3 regions of the Gordonia sp. SMJS1 genome follow, and region 1 is predicted to be linked to each of the others. Evidence: predicted binding sites of a transcription regulator. Region 1 holds the regulator's gene; each other region holds the start of a gene.

Region 1 (4,128 bases):
GCCCACGGTCCCGCGCTGTGGCCGGGCGAGCGACCCGACCACTCGCCGGAGAAGCTCGGCGTCGGTGTGGAGATCGCCGAGGAACGGCGCGCCGACGAGGTCACGCGCTTCGCCACCGCGGCCGGCGCCGTCGCCGCGCGGCTGCGCACGCGCGCGTCGCAGAACACCGGGGTGACGGCCGAGGTGCTCGCCGCGACGGCGGGCCTGGCCGAGGACCGCGGCTGGATCGGTGCCGCGACCGCGCTCATCGGCAAGGGCGCCCCCGCCGAGGCCGCTGCCGTCGCGGCCACCGAACAGTTCGCGGCGGTGTTCACCAAGCTCGGCGGACTGATGGCCGAGCGGGTCACCGATCTCAACGACGTGCGCGACCGGGTCCTCGCCGAACTGCTCGGCCTACCCGAACCTGGTGTGCCCACTCCGGAGGTGCCGTCGGTCCTGCTCGCCGACGACCTCGCGCCCGCCGACACCGCGGGCCTCGACCCCACGAGCACCATCGCCCTCGTCACCCGCCTCGGCGGACCGACCAGCCACACCGCGATCATCGCGCGCCAGCTGGGGATCCCGTGCGTGGTGGCGGTGGCCGACCTGGACGAGATCGAGCCCGGCACAACCGTTCTCGTCGACGGCAGCACCGGGCGGATCGAGGTGGAGCCCGATGCGGAGGCGGCCCGGGCTCGCGTCGACGAGGATCGGCGGCATGCCGCACTCGTCGCCGGCTGGACCGGTCCGGGGCAGACCGCCGACGGGGTGGCCGTGGCGGTGCTCGCCAACGTCGCCGACGGATCGTCGGCACGCGCCGCGGCCGGGTACCCCGTCGAGGGCGTCGGGCTCTTCCGCACCGAACTCGCGTTCCTCGAGCGTGCCGACGAACCGTCGGTGGACGAGCAGGCCGCGATCTACCGGGAGGTGCTCGATGCGTTCGACGGGCAGAAGGTGGTCATCCGCACCCTCGACGCCGGGTCCGACAAACCGCTCCGGTTCGTGACCCATCCCGACGAATCGAACCCAGCGCTCGGCGTGCGGGGCGATCGGATCGCGCTGGCGCACCCCGAGATCCGCGCGCATCAGCTCGACGCGATCGCGCAGGCCGCGTCGGGGTCGGCCGTCGCGCCGTGGGTCATGGCGCCGATGATCGCCTCGCCGGCGGAGGCGCGCACCTTCGCCGCCGAGGTCCGCGGCCGTGGTCTGGTCGCCGGGGTGATGATCGAGGTGCCCGCGGCGGCGATCCTGGCCGAAGCCGTCCTCGCCGAGGTGGACTTCGTGTCCATCGGCACCAACGATCTGACCCAGTACACGATGGCGGCCGACCGGATGTCGGCCGATCTCGCCGGACTGACCGACCCGTGGCAACCGGCCGTGTTGAGCCTCATCGCGGGTGTCGCGGCAGCGGGTGCACGTCAGGGAAAGCCGGTCGGGGTGTGCGGCGAGGCCGCCGCCGATCCGAACCTCGCCTGCGTGCTCGTCGGTCTCGGGGTCACCTCGCTGTCCAGCGCGCCGGCTGCTGCGGCGGCCGTGGGGGCCCGGCTCGGCGAGGTGTCCGCACCGGACTGCCGGGCCGCCGCCGAGGCTGCCCTGTCCACCTCGGATCCCGCCGCGGCGCGCGAGGCGGCCGCGGCGGTGCTCGACGGTTCGGTCGGTGGAGAGGTCAGACTCGCCGCATCACGGTGACGACCTTGCCGAGGATGACGGCATCGTTGCCCGGGATCGGATCGAACAGTTCGTTGTGCGGCATGAGCCAGACGTTCGGGCCCTGACGCTTGAAGGTCTTCACGGTGGCCTCGCCGTCGATCATGGCCGCGACGATGTCGCCGTTGTCGGCGACGTTCTGCTGCCGGACCACGACCCAGTCGCCGTCGCAGATCGCGGCGTCGATCATCGACTCGCCGACGACGCGCAACAGGAAGAGCGATCCCTCGCCGACGAGCTCACGGGGCAGTGGGAAGACGTCCTCGACGGCCTCCTCGGCCAGGATCGGACCGCCGGCCGCGATACGGCCGAGAACCGGCACGAAGGTCGGCTCGGGAAGCTGGCCGGCCGTCGGGGTGTCCGGCGACGGGGTGTCACTCGGGGCGATGTTGACCGCACGGGGACGGTTCGCGTCGCGCTTGAGCAGCCCCTTGCGTTCCAGCGTCCGCAACTGATGGGCCACCGATGACGTCGAGGCCAGGCCGACCTCGTCGCCGATCTCCCGGATGCTCGGCGGATAACCGCGCTCGCGCACCGAGCGGCGGATCACCTCCAGGACCCCGGCCTGTCGCGGGGTGAGTGAGGCCTCGGCGGCGGCGGCGTCGAACGGGGCCTCGTCGTCGGCGCCCCGCGCTCGGCCGCGCCTATCGCCGGTGTCACTCATGTTCGGTTCCTCTCGTCTTCGGAACGTGCTGGTAGATGGCTTGCGCCGGGTCCGAGCCTAGCGGAGTGCGACCGGCACCTCAAACATTTGTTCGATGTGTCGCGAGACTTTGTCGGGACGTCGTGCTACAAATTCGAACATCAGTGCATCGAACATCTGATCGATGTTCGAACACCGACCACCACACCCGCACGATCCCAGACACCCGAACACCGGAGGGCACCATGCGCACCGCCACTCTCGTCGCTCCCGTCCGCACCGACCGTCCCGACGCCGTCCGGCCGCGCACCGACCGCGCCGATCGCGTCCGGACCCGCGCCCCGCTGTCCGACGGCGGCCGACCGGTCGACAACCGGCCGGCCGGCACCCGGCCGCGGGGGGCATCGCCGGTGACCCCGCGGGTGGGCGGTACCCACTGTGGCTCTCCGGTCGGGGTCCGGGGACGTGGCCCGGTCGGGCCCGACGCGGCGGTGTTCCGTCGCCGCCGCCGCACCGCGGTCGCGCTCCTCGCCGGTGTCGGGCTGGCGTTCGTCGTGTGGGTGTTCGGTGTCGTCGGCCAGAATTACTCGGACTCGCTGACACCGTCCGCCGTGAGTTCCGAGGTCGTCCATGTGCGCTCGGGGGACTCGCTCAGCTCGATCGCCGGCCGGGTGGCACCCGAGATGCCGCGCGAGGTCGTGATCGACGAGATCGTCGCGATGAACGATCTGGGGTCGAGCGCGCTGCAGGTGGGCCAGCCCCTGCTCACCCCCCGGTACCGCTGAGGCCGGGCGGTATCCTCGATGTCACAGGGGCCGGCCGACAAGCGGCGGGGCGCACGCTTCGGGTGCGTTCCAGCGTCCCGCGACCTGCGTGAGGACACGATGCGCTGCCCCTTCTGCAAGAACGACGACACCAAGGTCATCGACTCGCGTGTCGCAGATGAAGGGCAGGCCATCCGCCGCCGTCGCTCCTGTGTTGAGTGCGGTCGCCGGTTCTCGACCGTGGAGAGCGCCGTGCTCGCGGTGGTCAAACGCAACGGCGTGACCGAGCCGTTCAGCCGGGAGAAGGTCATGCGTGGCGTGCGGCGAGCCTGTCAGGGCCGCCACGTCGCCGAGGACGCGCTCGCGCAGCTCGCCCAGCAGGTCGAGGACACGGTGCGCGCCAGTGGATCGGCCGAGATCCCCAGCAACGAGGTCGGACTCGCCATCCTGGGCCCGCTCCGCGATCTCGACGAGGTGGCGTATCTGCGCTTCGCCTCGGTGTACCGGTCGTTCGACTCGGTGGAGGACTTCCAGCGCGAGATCGACGACCTGAAGGCGGCATCGGGATCCGGGAGCGCGCTCGCCGAACCCGTGTCAGCCGAGTCGGTCCAGAGCTCGTAGGACCCGTTTCTCCGACACCGGGAACGCGGTGCCGAGACGCTGGGCGAACAGCCCCACGCGCAACTCCTCGACGAGCCACTGCGCTTCGTCGTCGACCACCGCCCGCCGGTGCTCGGGTACCTGTTCGAGGCGTTGGGCCCACCGTTCGACGACGCGATCGACGGCGGCCACCCCGGCCTGGTCGCGTGCTGCGGACGCGGGTAGTGCCTCCAGACGTGCTTGCGCGCCGTCGAGATAGCGCGGCAGATTCTCCAGGTGGCGTCGCGCGGTAGCCGCCACGAATCCGTCGAACACGAGGTGGGCGACCTGTTCGGCGACGTCGTCGGCAGCCAGCGAACCGGCGTGCCGGTCGATCGCCGCCCGCAGCGGGGACATCCGTTCGAGGGCTGCGACGGCCAGCGAGAAGTAGTCCGG
Region 2 (4,128 bases), 250 kb from region 1:
GAGGTCGTCGATGTCGGTGAGACCACCCTTCGCCCAATCCTTGTGGGCGTGATGCATGTCGACGTGGGTAGCGGGCTGATCACACCCGGGCGCCGAACATACTTCACCGTCAGGGCGGGCGAAGGAGACGAGGCGCTGTTCACGGGTGGCGAGACGCTTTCCCCGCCCGAAGTGCAGCGGGACAGCGGTGGCGTCTTTGAAGATCGCCAACCACGGCTGGACCTCACCGGCCATCGCGATCAGGTCCGGGATGGGCAGCACGGTGCCGGTCGCGGTGGTCGCGAGACCGGCTTCGCGGATCAGGTCGCCGAGGTCGGCTTTGACGATCAGTTGCACGGGCAACCCGCGGTGCGACTTTCCAAGGGTCCCGTCGGCGAAACATGCGGCCAGGGCGGCGTCGAGCGCGTCGTGATTGATCTGCGCGGGAGTACGGCTGTCACGGTCGGCTGCGGTGGTCAGGGCGTCGGGGTCAGCGGCCCCGGCCGGTCCGGACGGTGAGTGGGGGTCGTCGGGGTTGTTGAGTCCGGGTTTACCCCAGACCGCGAACATCATCGTCAACCGGGCGGCGAGTTCGGGGGTGAGGGTGCCCGAGATCTTGGCGGTGCCATCGGCGCGTTGCCGACCGATCCACAGGTTGCGGCGTCGTTTCTGGTCGGTGTCATCAGCCAATGTGCCGTCGGGATCGAGATGGGCCAGCAGCCGGGCACCGAGTTGGGTGATGTCGGCGGGTGTGTGGTCGGTGGCGATCTCCGCCATCTGTCGCTCGGCCGCGACTTTCACGTCGTGGTCGATTCCGTGGGGGATCTGGTCGAGGACATCGAGGGCGGCCTGCACGTGCGCGGAACCGACCGCTCCTGCGGCGAAAGCCTCAGCCAGGGTCGGGTTTTCGGGTTCCAGTATGTCGCCGCCGAGGCTGGTGCGGGTCGCGGTGGCGTCCATTTGCTTACGGCGTCGCATCGGGTTCGACACTCGTAGCCGGTGGGTCATGTACTGCATGAGTGTTCGGCACCCGGCTTTGCGGGGCAGGTCGCGGGCCTCGACCTGATCGATCTGCCGGTCACCGGCAACAGTCAACCGTGCGATCGCTTTCTCGGTATCGGCTGCCACTTCGGCCAACTCGGCATCGGTGCACGGCCCCAGGTCGACCGTCTGCAACTCGTCCACGATGCGGTGGAGGTCGGCAATCAACTCGACGGCACGCGGCTGCGGCGTCGCTGATACGTCAGACATGGCCACCCCCCAAGTACCGTAGCTGCGAATGTACGTTCGAGTGTACACCACAGCCGGCATCTCGCAACCCGAAAGTTTCTGTTGTGCAACGGTATTCGTCGGGACAACTTGTCGGTGCTGTGTGGTAGATGGGGGGCGCCTGTTTGCGTTGTCCTCGAATTATGTTGTTACGAGTCCTCTCTCGACAGCGGATGTGCGCGGGGAGGCCAGAGACCGCTCAGACGTCCAGCACTTCGGTCAACTGCGGGACGATCTGCTTCTTGCGCGAGACGACGCCTTTGCCGAAGGCATGGCCGTCCGCCACGGTGACCCCGAGTGCCTGTTCGACCGCCGAGGCGGGTTCGCCGACCACCAGCAGATCCGAGTCGGCCTTGATCACATCGGTGATGAGCAGGAGGTAGAGGTCGTAGCCGGCTGCCTCCTTCTCGGCGGTCATTGCCGTCAGGAACTCGTCGCGACGGTCGAGTATCTCGGCGGAGTCGACCGTGGTGATCTGCGAGACCCGCACCGTCTTCGGCCCCATTTCGAAGCTCTTGGAGTCCCGTCCGATGATCGCCGACACCGGCTCGTCGCCGAGCGCGGTCCCGGCCCGTAGAAGCGCGTCGCCGTACTCGTCGACGTCGACGCCCGCGATCGCGGCGAGCTCCGCGGCGGCGGCACGGTCAGCGTCGGTGCAGGTGGGGGAGTTGAACAACAGGGTGTCGGAGATGATCGCCGACAGCATGATGCCCGCCTCTGGGCGCGGGATCTCGACCCCGTTCTCCGCATACATCCGGGTGAGGATCGTGCAGGTGCATCCGACCGGTTCGACGCGCATGTACAGCGGCGCAGCCGTCTCGAAATTGGCGATCCGATGGTGGTCGATGACTTTCAGGACGGTCACGTCGGTGATGTCGGCGACGCTCTGCTGGCGCTCGTTGTGGTCGACGAGCATGACCTCCGCCGGCGCGGCCGTTTCGATGACGCGCGGTGCGTCGAGTCCGAAATGGTCCAAGGCGAAGGCGGTTTCGAGACTCGGCCGGCCCAGGGCGACGGCCTCGACATCGCTGCCCAGCGCGGCTTCGAGGTGGGCGAGGCCGATCGCAGCCCCGATGGCATCGGTGTCGGGGTTGCGGTGTCCGAACACCAGGATCTTCGACATGGGACCTCGGCTTTCTCCTCGGCGGTGCGCGTGGGCCCAGACTACGACGATCCCGGCGCCTCGCGGTCTCGTTCCCGGTGGGCATGATCCTCACCGGGTCGGCGCCTGCCCCGGGGTCGGCGTTCTACATTGGCTCCATGTCCACGACCGGGCGTCGATGCGTCATCCTGGTCGTCTGCTGTCTGAGCATGTTCCTCGTCGGCCTCGACATCTCCGCGGTCAACGTGGCGCTGCCGTCGATCGGTGCCGATCTCGACGCCACGCCGTCTCAGCTCCAGTGGGTGGTCGACTCGTACACGCTGGTCGTCGCGAGCCTGCTCATCCTCGGCGGCACCACCGGCGACCGGCTCGGTCGCAGACGCATCTTCGGGGTCGGCCTCGCGATTTTCGGAACCGGGTCGGTGCTCTGCGCGGTGTCGCCGACACCGGAGGTGCTCATCGCGGCCCGGGCTGTCCAGGCGGTCGGTGGCTCGATGCTGAACCCGGTGGCCCTGTCGATCGTGACCACTGTGTTCACCGAGCCGAAGGCGCGTGCGCGGGCGATCGGTTTGTGGGGAAGTGCATTCGGGGCGAGTCTGGCCTTCGGCCCGGTCGTCGGTGGTGCGCTGGTCTCCGGCCTGGGCTGGCAGGCGATCTTCGTGCTCAATGTCCCGGTGTGCGTGCTCGCCCTCGTTCTCAGCCGGCGGTACGTCCCCGAGTCGAGGGCGCCACAGCCTCGACGGGCCGATGTGGTGGGTCAGCTGCTGATCCTCGTGCTGTTGGGAACCGTGACGTTCGGGATCATCGAAGGGCACGTGCTGGGCTGGGGGTCCGGCGTCATCGTCGGCTGTTTCGCGGTCGCTGCGTGCTCGTCTGTGGTTCTCGTCTGGTACGAGTTGCGCCGCGACGAGCCGCTCCTGGACCCGCGGTTCTTCGGCAGTGTGCCGTTCACCGTCGCGGTCGTGTGCGCGGTCATCGCGTTCGCGGCGACCGGCGGGTTCCTGTTCCTCAACACCCTGTACCTGCAAGAGGTACGCGGACTGAGTCCGCTCGGCGCGGGTCTGAGGCTGATCCCGATGGCTCTGGCCGCCGCGTGCTGCGCGCCGGTCTCGGGACGCCTCGTCGCCGCGCGGGGGTCCCGGCCGCCACTGTTCGCGGGCGGGATCGGGATGGCCGCGGGCGGAGTGCTTCTCCTCGGCGTCGGACCGGATACCCCGTTCACCTACCTCGGCTCGGCCTACCTCGTGTTCGGCATCGGCTTCGGACTGGTCAACGCGCCCATCACGAATGCCGCGGTGTCGGGCATGCCGCGGACCCAGGCGGGACTCGCCTCCGCGATGGCCTCCACCGGGCGCCAGGTCGGGACGGCGCTGGGCGTGGCGGTGTCCGGTGCCATCGCGTTCTCTGGACGGGTGGGAACGGTGGCCGACGACCTGAGCGCCACCGCACGACCGTTCTGGATGGTGGTGTCACTGTGCGGCATGGCGATCGCCGTGCTGGCCTATCTCGCCACCGGCGCCTGGGCGGAACGAACCGCCGTGCGCACACGCGACCGCGTCGAGTCCCGATCGGGCTCCTGGACGGCGTGAGATTCCCACCATCGCGCGATCAGCTCGACGATCCCGTCAGGCGTCCGCGTCCATCCGAGGTGCGTCGCGACGCCCCCGGCCGGACCGTCGGAGGCCCGGTAACACAGTGTCGACATCGCGTCCTTGTCGAACGCCGCGTCGTAGGCGTCCGCGGCGCGGCCGGACACCACCTCGTCGTCGTGCAACCGG
Region 3 (4,128 bases), 1.2 Mb from region 1:
CCCGGATCAGATGGCCAAGGTCGGCCGTATCGCGCGTGTCCTCGGACCCCGCGGCCTGATGCCGAACCCGAAGACGGGCACCGTGACCACCGACGTCACCAAGGCTGTCAACGACATCAAGGGCGGCAAGATCAACTTCCGCGTCGACAAGGCTGCGAACCTGCACTTCGTCATCGGCAAGGCTTCGTTCGACCCGGCCAAGCTGGCCGAGAACTACGGCGCTGCCTACGACGAGATCATGCGCGCCAAGCCGTCGGCCGCCAAGGGCCGCTACATCAAGAAGGTCACCGTCTCCACGACGACGGGCCCGGGCATCCCGGTCGACCCGGCGGTCACCCGCAACTTCGCGGAGGCACCGCAGGCCTGATCTGATCAGGCGCACTGACACCCACGAGGGGCCCGGCATTCCGATGCCGGGCCCCTCGTGTTGTGTGCAATCACGCGTGGTCGGTGAGTATGCGTGCGAGTGCGGCTTCGACCGGGGTCAGCGGTGGGGTGGTGAGGTGCTCCGGCGGTGTTCGCGGATGGACGAGTTCTCGGTAGGCGAGTTCGAGGCGCCGGCCGCGGTCGCCGTAGCCGACGGCGTCGGGCCGCGACTGGTGTGGGCGCGAGTCATCGCCGGACCTGGTGGCAGGTCCGTGGATCTCGTTGCGCACGGTGTTCAGGTGTTGGGCGAACCGCCGGGGCATGTCGGGTCGGCGGTTGAGGCGTTCGGGGTTGGGCGGGGCGCCGGGTTCGACGTTCAACCGCCACAGGCAGCGGCCTTCGTCGGGTCCGGACCGTTCGATGCGGGTGGTGTATTGGCCGGGTTGGTCGCCGACCATCCGGTTATGACGGGGGCAGGCAGGGGCGAGATCATCGATGTCGGTGAGACCGCCCTTGGCCCAGTCCCGTTGTGCGTGGTGGAGTTCGACCTGGGTGGCGGGCTGGTCGCAGCCGGGTGCCGAGCATACTTCCCCGTCGGGGCGGGCGAAGGAGACGAGGCGCTGTTCGCGGGTCGCCAGGCGTTTGCCCCGCCCGAAGTGCAGCGGCACAGCGGTGGCGTCTTTGAAGATCGCCAACCAAGGTTGGACGTCACCGGCCATCGCGATCAGGTCCCGGATGGGCAGCAGGGTGCCGGTGGCGGTGGTGGCGAGTCCGGCTTCTCGGATCAGGTCCCCGAGGTCGGCTTTGACGATCAGTTGCACGGGCAGGCCGCGGTGCGAGGTTCCCAGTGTTCCGTCGGCGAAGCCTGCGGCCAGGGCGGCGTCGAGCGCGTCGTGATTCGTTTGGGCGAGAGTGCGACCGTCGCGGTCGGCTGCGGCGGTCAGGGCGTCGGGGTCGGCGGTGCCGGCCGGGCCTTGGGGCGAGGCGGGGTCGTCGGGGTTGTTGAGTCCGGGTTTGCCCCATACGGCGAACATCATCGTCAGTCGGGCGGCAAGTGCTGGAGTGAGGGTGCCCGATATTTTGGCTGTCCCGTCGGCGCGTTGCCGACCGATCCACAGGCCGCGGCGTCGTTTCTGGTCGGTGTCGTCGGTCAGTGTGCCGTCGGGGTCGAGGTGGGCAAGCAGGCGGGCACCGAGTTGGGTGATCTCGGCGGGGGTGTGGGCTTCGGCGATCTCGGCCATCTGTCGTTCGGCGGCGACTTTGATGTCGTGGTCGATGGTGCCGGGGATGCGGTCGAGGACGTCGAGGGTGGCTTGTACGTGCGCGGTGCCGACCGCGCCTTGTGCGAAAGCTTCGGCGAGGCAGGGGTATTCGGGTGGGAGTACCTCGCCGCCGAGGCTGGTGCGGTGGGCGGTGGCGTCCATCTGCTTACGGCGGCGCATCGGGTTCGACACCCGTAACCGGTGCGTCATGTACTGCATGAGGGAGCGGCAGCCGGCCTTGCGTGGCAGGTCGCGAGCGACGGCCTGATCGATCTGCCGGTCACCGGCGACGGTCAGACGTGCGATGGCGCGTTCGGTCTCCGCGGCCACTTCAGCGAGTTCGGCATCGGTACACGGCGACAGATCCACGGTCTGCAACTCACCGAGGATGCGGTGCAGGTCGGCCACCAACTCGAGGGCACGCGGTCGCCGCGACGCTTGTTCGTCAGACATGGTCACCCCCCGAGAACCGTTGCCGCGAATGTACGTTCGAGTGTACACCGGTGCGAGCGCATTGCAAGCCAAAACTGATGTTGTGCAACGCTATTCAAAGCCGGTAACGTGTCGGTGCCTCGTGGTAGGGGTCCACCGACTTCTCCGTGGGGCGGCGGCATGACGATCGCCGCGGCCCCACGTGTTCAACGGGGCGTCCCGCGACTCACTCCAGCCAGTTGTTGCCCCCGAGGTCCAATTGCGCGAAATCCAGGGACGGGGTGATACCGGATTCCGGTGCTAGGCCGTGGTTCTCGAGAACGCCGCGCATGATCTCGGCGGCGTCGATGTTGAGTGGGCTCGACACCCACATCGCGTACGGCAGGTTCACGAAGCGGTTCTCGCGCACCGCCTTCAGGTTCCGGCTCGCGGGATTCGATCGCAGGGCGGCGATCTTCTCGTCGACCGACTGGCCGGGATAGTCGACGAACACGATGACGTCGGGGTCCGCGGTGGTGAGGCGTTCCCAGCTCACGGCGGTCCAGGTGTCCTCGATGTCCTCGGTCGCGTTGCGCGCGCCCGCGGCGTCGATGATGCCCTGCGGGCCGCCGAAGGATCCGGAGGAAAAGATGGTGTCGGAGACGCTGTCGAAGACGAACACGGTCGGTTTCGCGGCGGGTTGTGGTGCGGCGCGCAGCTTCTCGAGGCGGTCGGCCACCTCGTCGGCCGCGGCGGCGCCCTGCTCGGGATTGCCGGTGAGGGTGCCGATGTTGCGCAGATCGGTGTCGAGCGCGACCCACGGGTCCATGGTGCCGCGCTGCGCCTCGCCCTCGGTCTGCCGGCACGCCTCGGACAACTGGTACACGTCGATGCCGTGTCCGGCGAGGATCTCGGGTGTGATCCCGCGCGACTCGCTCATGCCGTAGTTGTATCCGGCATACAGCACTTGGGGTTTCGCCGCGACGATGTTCTCGAGGGTGGGACGTTCGGTCGCGACCTCGTTCAGCGTGTCGACCTGGGGTCCGTACTCCAGCCGCAGGACGTCCTTGTCCCGGGCGAGCGCGCTGACCGCCACCATGTTGTCACGGGCACCCGCGGCGAGTGCGATCGCGATCATGCCGCCGTCGTTGACGAACAACCGGTCGAGGGGTTGCGGGTAAGCGACGTCGGCTCCGCAATTCGATATGGCGACAGTGCTTTCCGACGCCACAGTGCTGTCGGCACCGCAGGCGGTGGCAGTTCCCAGCGTCAGAGCCGCCGCCACGATGGCGACGGTCGGGTGGACTCGGGACGTACGTATGGTCAAAGGATGTCCTCTCACGGGATGTCTTTCGTCAGAGTGCTGGGGGCGGGTGTGGTGGTGGGAGTGTTCAGGAGCAGATGGGGCAGGCCCGTCGATGGATGGTCGACGACGGTGCCGGACACCTCGAAGACGTCGGCCAGCAGAGCCGGCGTCAGCACCTCGACCGGTGGCCCGTGCACGATGACACCGCCGTCGGAAACCACTGCGACGGAGTCGAAGTGACGCAACACGAGGTCGAGGTCGTGCATCGCCGCGACCACGGTGGCGTCGAGCTCGTCGAGAACCTCCATCAGTCGTAGTCGCCAGGCGGCGTCCAGGTGATTGGTGGGTTCGTCGAGCACCAGGATCGGGGTCTGCTGAGCGAGCGCACGGGCGAGGACGACGCGGTGCCGTTCGCCGCCGGACAGCTGGGTGCACGAGCGGGTGCCCCAGCCGTCGAGCCCGACCTGGATCAACGCGCGATCGACCACCGTCTTGTCGTCGGAACTCCCGGTGGACCAGGCCGACCGGTACGGGGTCCGGCCGAGGCCGACCGCCTCGGCGACCGTCAGCTCCGCGGAGGGCTGTTCCTCCTGGCCGACCACCGCCATCGACATGGCGCGGCGTCGCGAGGGGATGCGGTGGAGGTCGTCTCCGTTCACCTCGACGGTGCCGGCGGCCGGGCGTTCGAGACCGCACAGCGTGCGCAGCAGGGTGGTCTTGCCGGAACCGTTGGGCCCGACGATGGCCAGTCGGGTGCCGGCGGGGACCGCGAGATCGACATCC

Evidence for each region. Region 1 encodes LexA, which represses DNA repair genes until DNA is damaged. Its sites were predicted from a motif close to CGAACANNTGTTCG; they were not measured.
Region 2: the regulator LexA is predicted to act here: its motif matches at 1,256-1,269, upstream of QAD21_RS11790 (HNH endonuclease signature motif containing protein).
Region 3: the regulator LexA is predicted to act here: its motif matches at 2,107-2,120, upstream of QAD21_RS05105 (HNH endonuclease signature motif containing protein).

Annotation. Positions count from the first base shown of each region.
Region 1 is NZ_CP123381.1:2,330,255-2,334,382, forward strand. Features, by position in the region: gene QAD21_RS10660 (putative PEP-binding protein) at 1-1,668, shown strand, start outside; gene lexA (transcriptional repressor LexA) at 1,646-2,350, opposite strand; gene QAD21_RS10670 (LysM peptidoglycan-binding domain-containing protein) at 2,575-3,114, shown strand; gene nrdR (transcriptional regulator NrdR) at 3,214-3,714, shown strand; partial or broken gene hrpA (ATP-dependent RNA helicase HrpA) at 3,688-4,128, opposite strand, start outside.
Region 2 is NZ_CP123381.1:2,582,603-2,586,730, forward strand. Features, by position in the region: gene QAD21_RS11790 (HNH endonuclease signature motif containing protein) at 1-1,230, opposite strand, end outside; gene QAD21_RS11795 (manganese-dependent inorganic pyrophosphatase) at 1,448-2,371, opposite strand; gene QAD21_RS11800 (MFS transporter) at 2,509-3,939, shown strand; gene QAD21_RS11805 (alpha/beta fold hydrolase) at 3,852-4,128, opposite strand, start outside.
Region 3 is NZ_CP123381.1:1,114,443-1,118,570, forward strand. Features, by position in the region: partial or broken gene rplA (50S ribosomal protein L1) at 1-367, shown strand, start outside; gene QAD21_RS05105 (HNH endonuclease signature motif containing protein) at 438-2,081, opposite strand; gene QAD21_RS05110 (ABC transporter substrate-binding protein) at 2,287-3,366, opposite strand; gene QAD21_RS05115 (ABC transporter ATP-binding protein) at 3,378-4,128, opposite strand, start outside.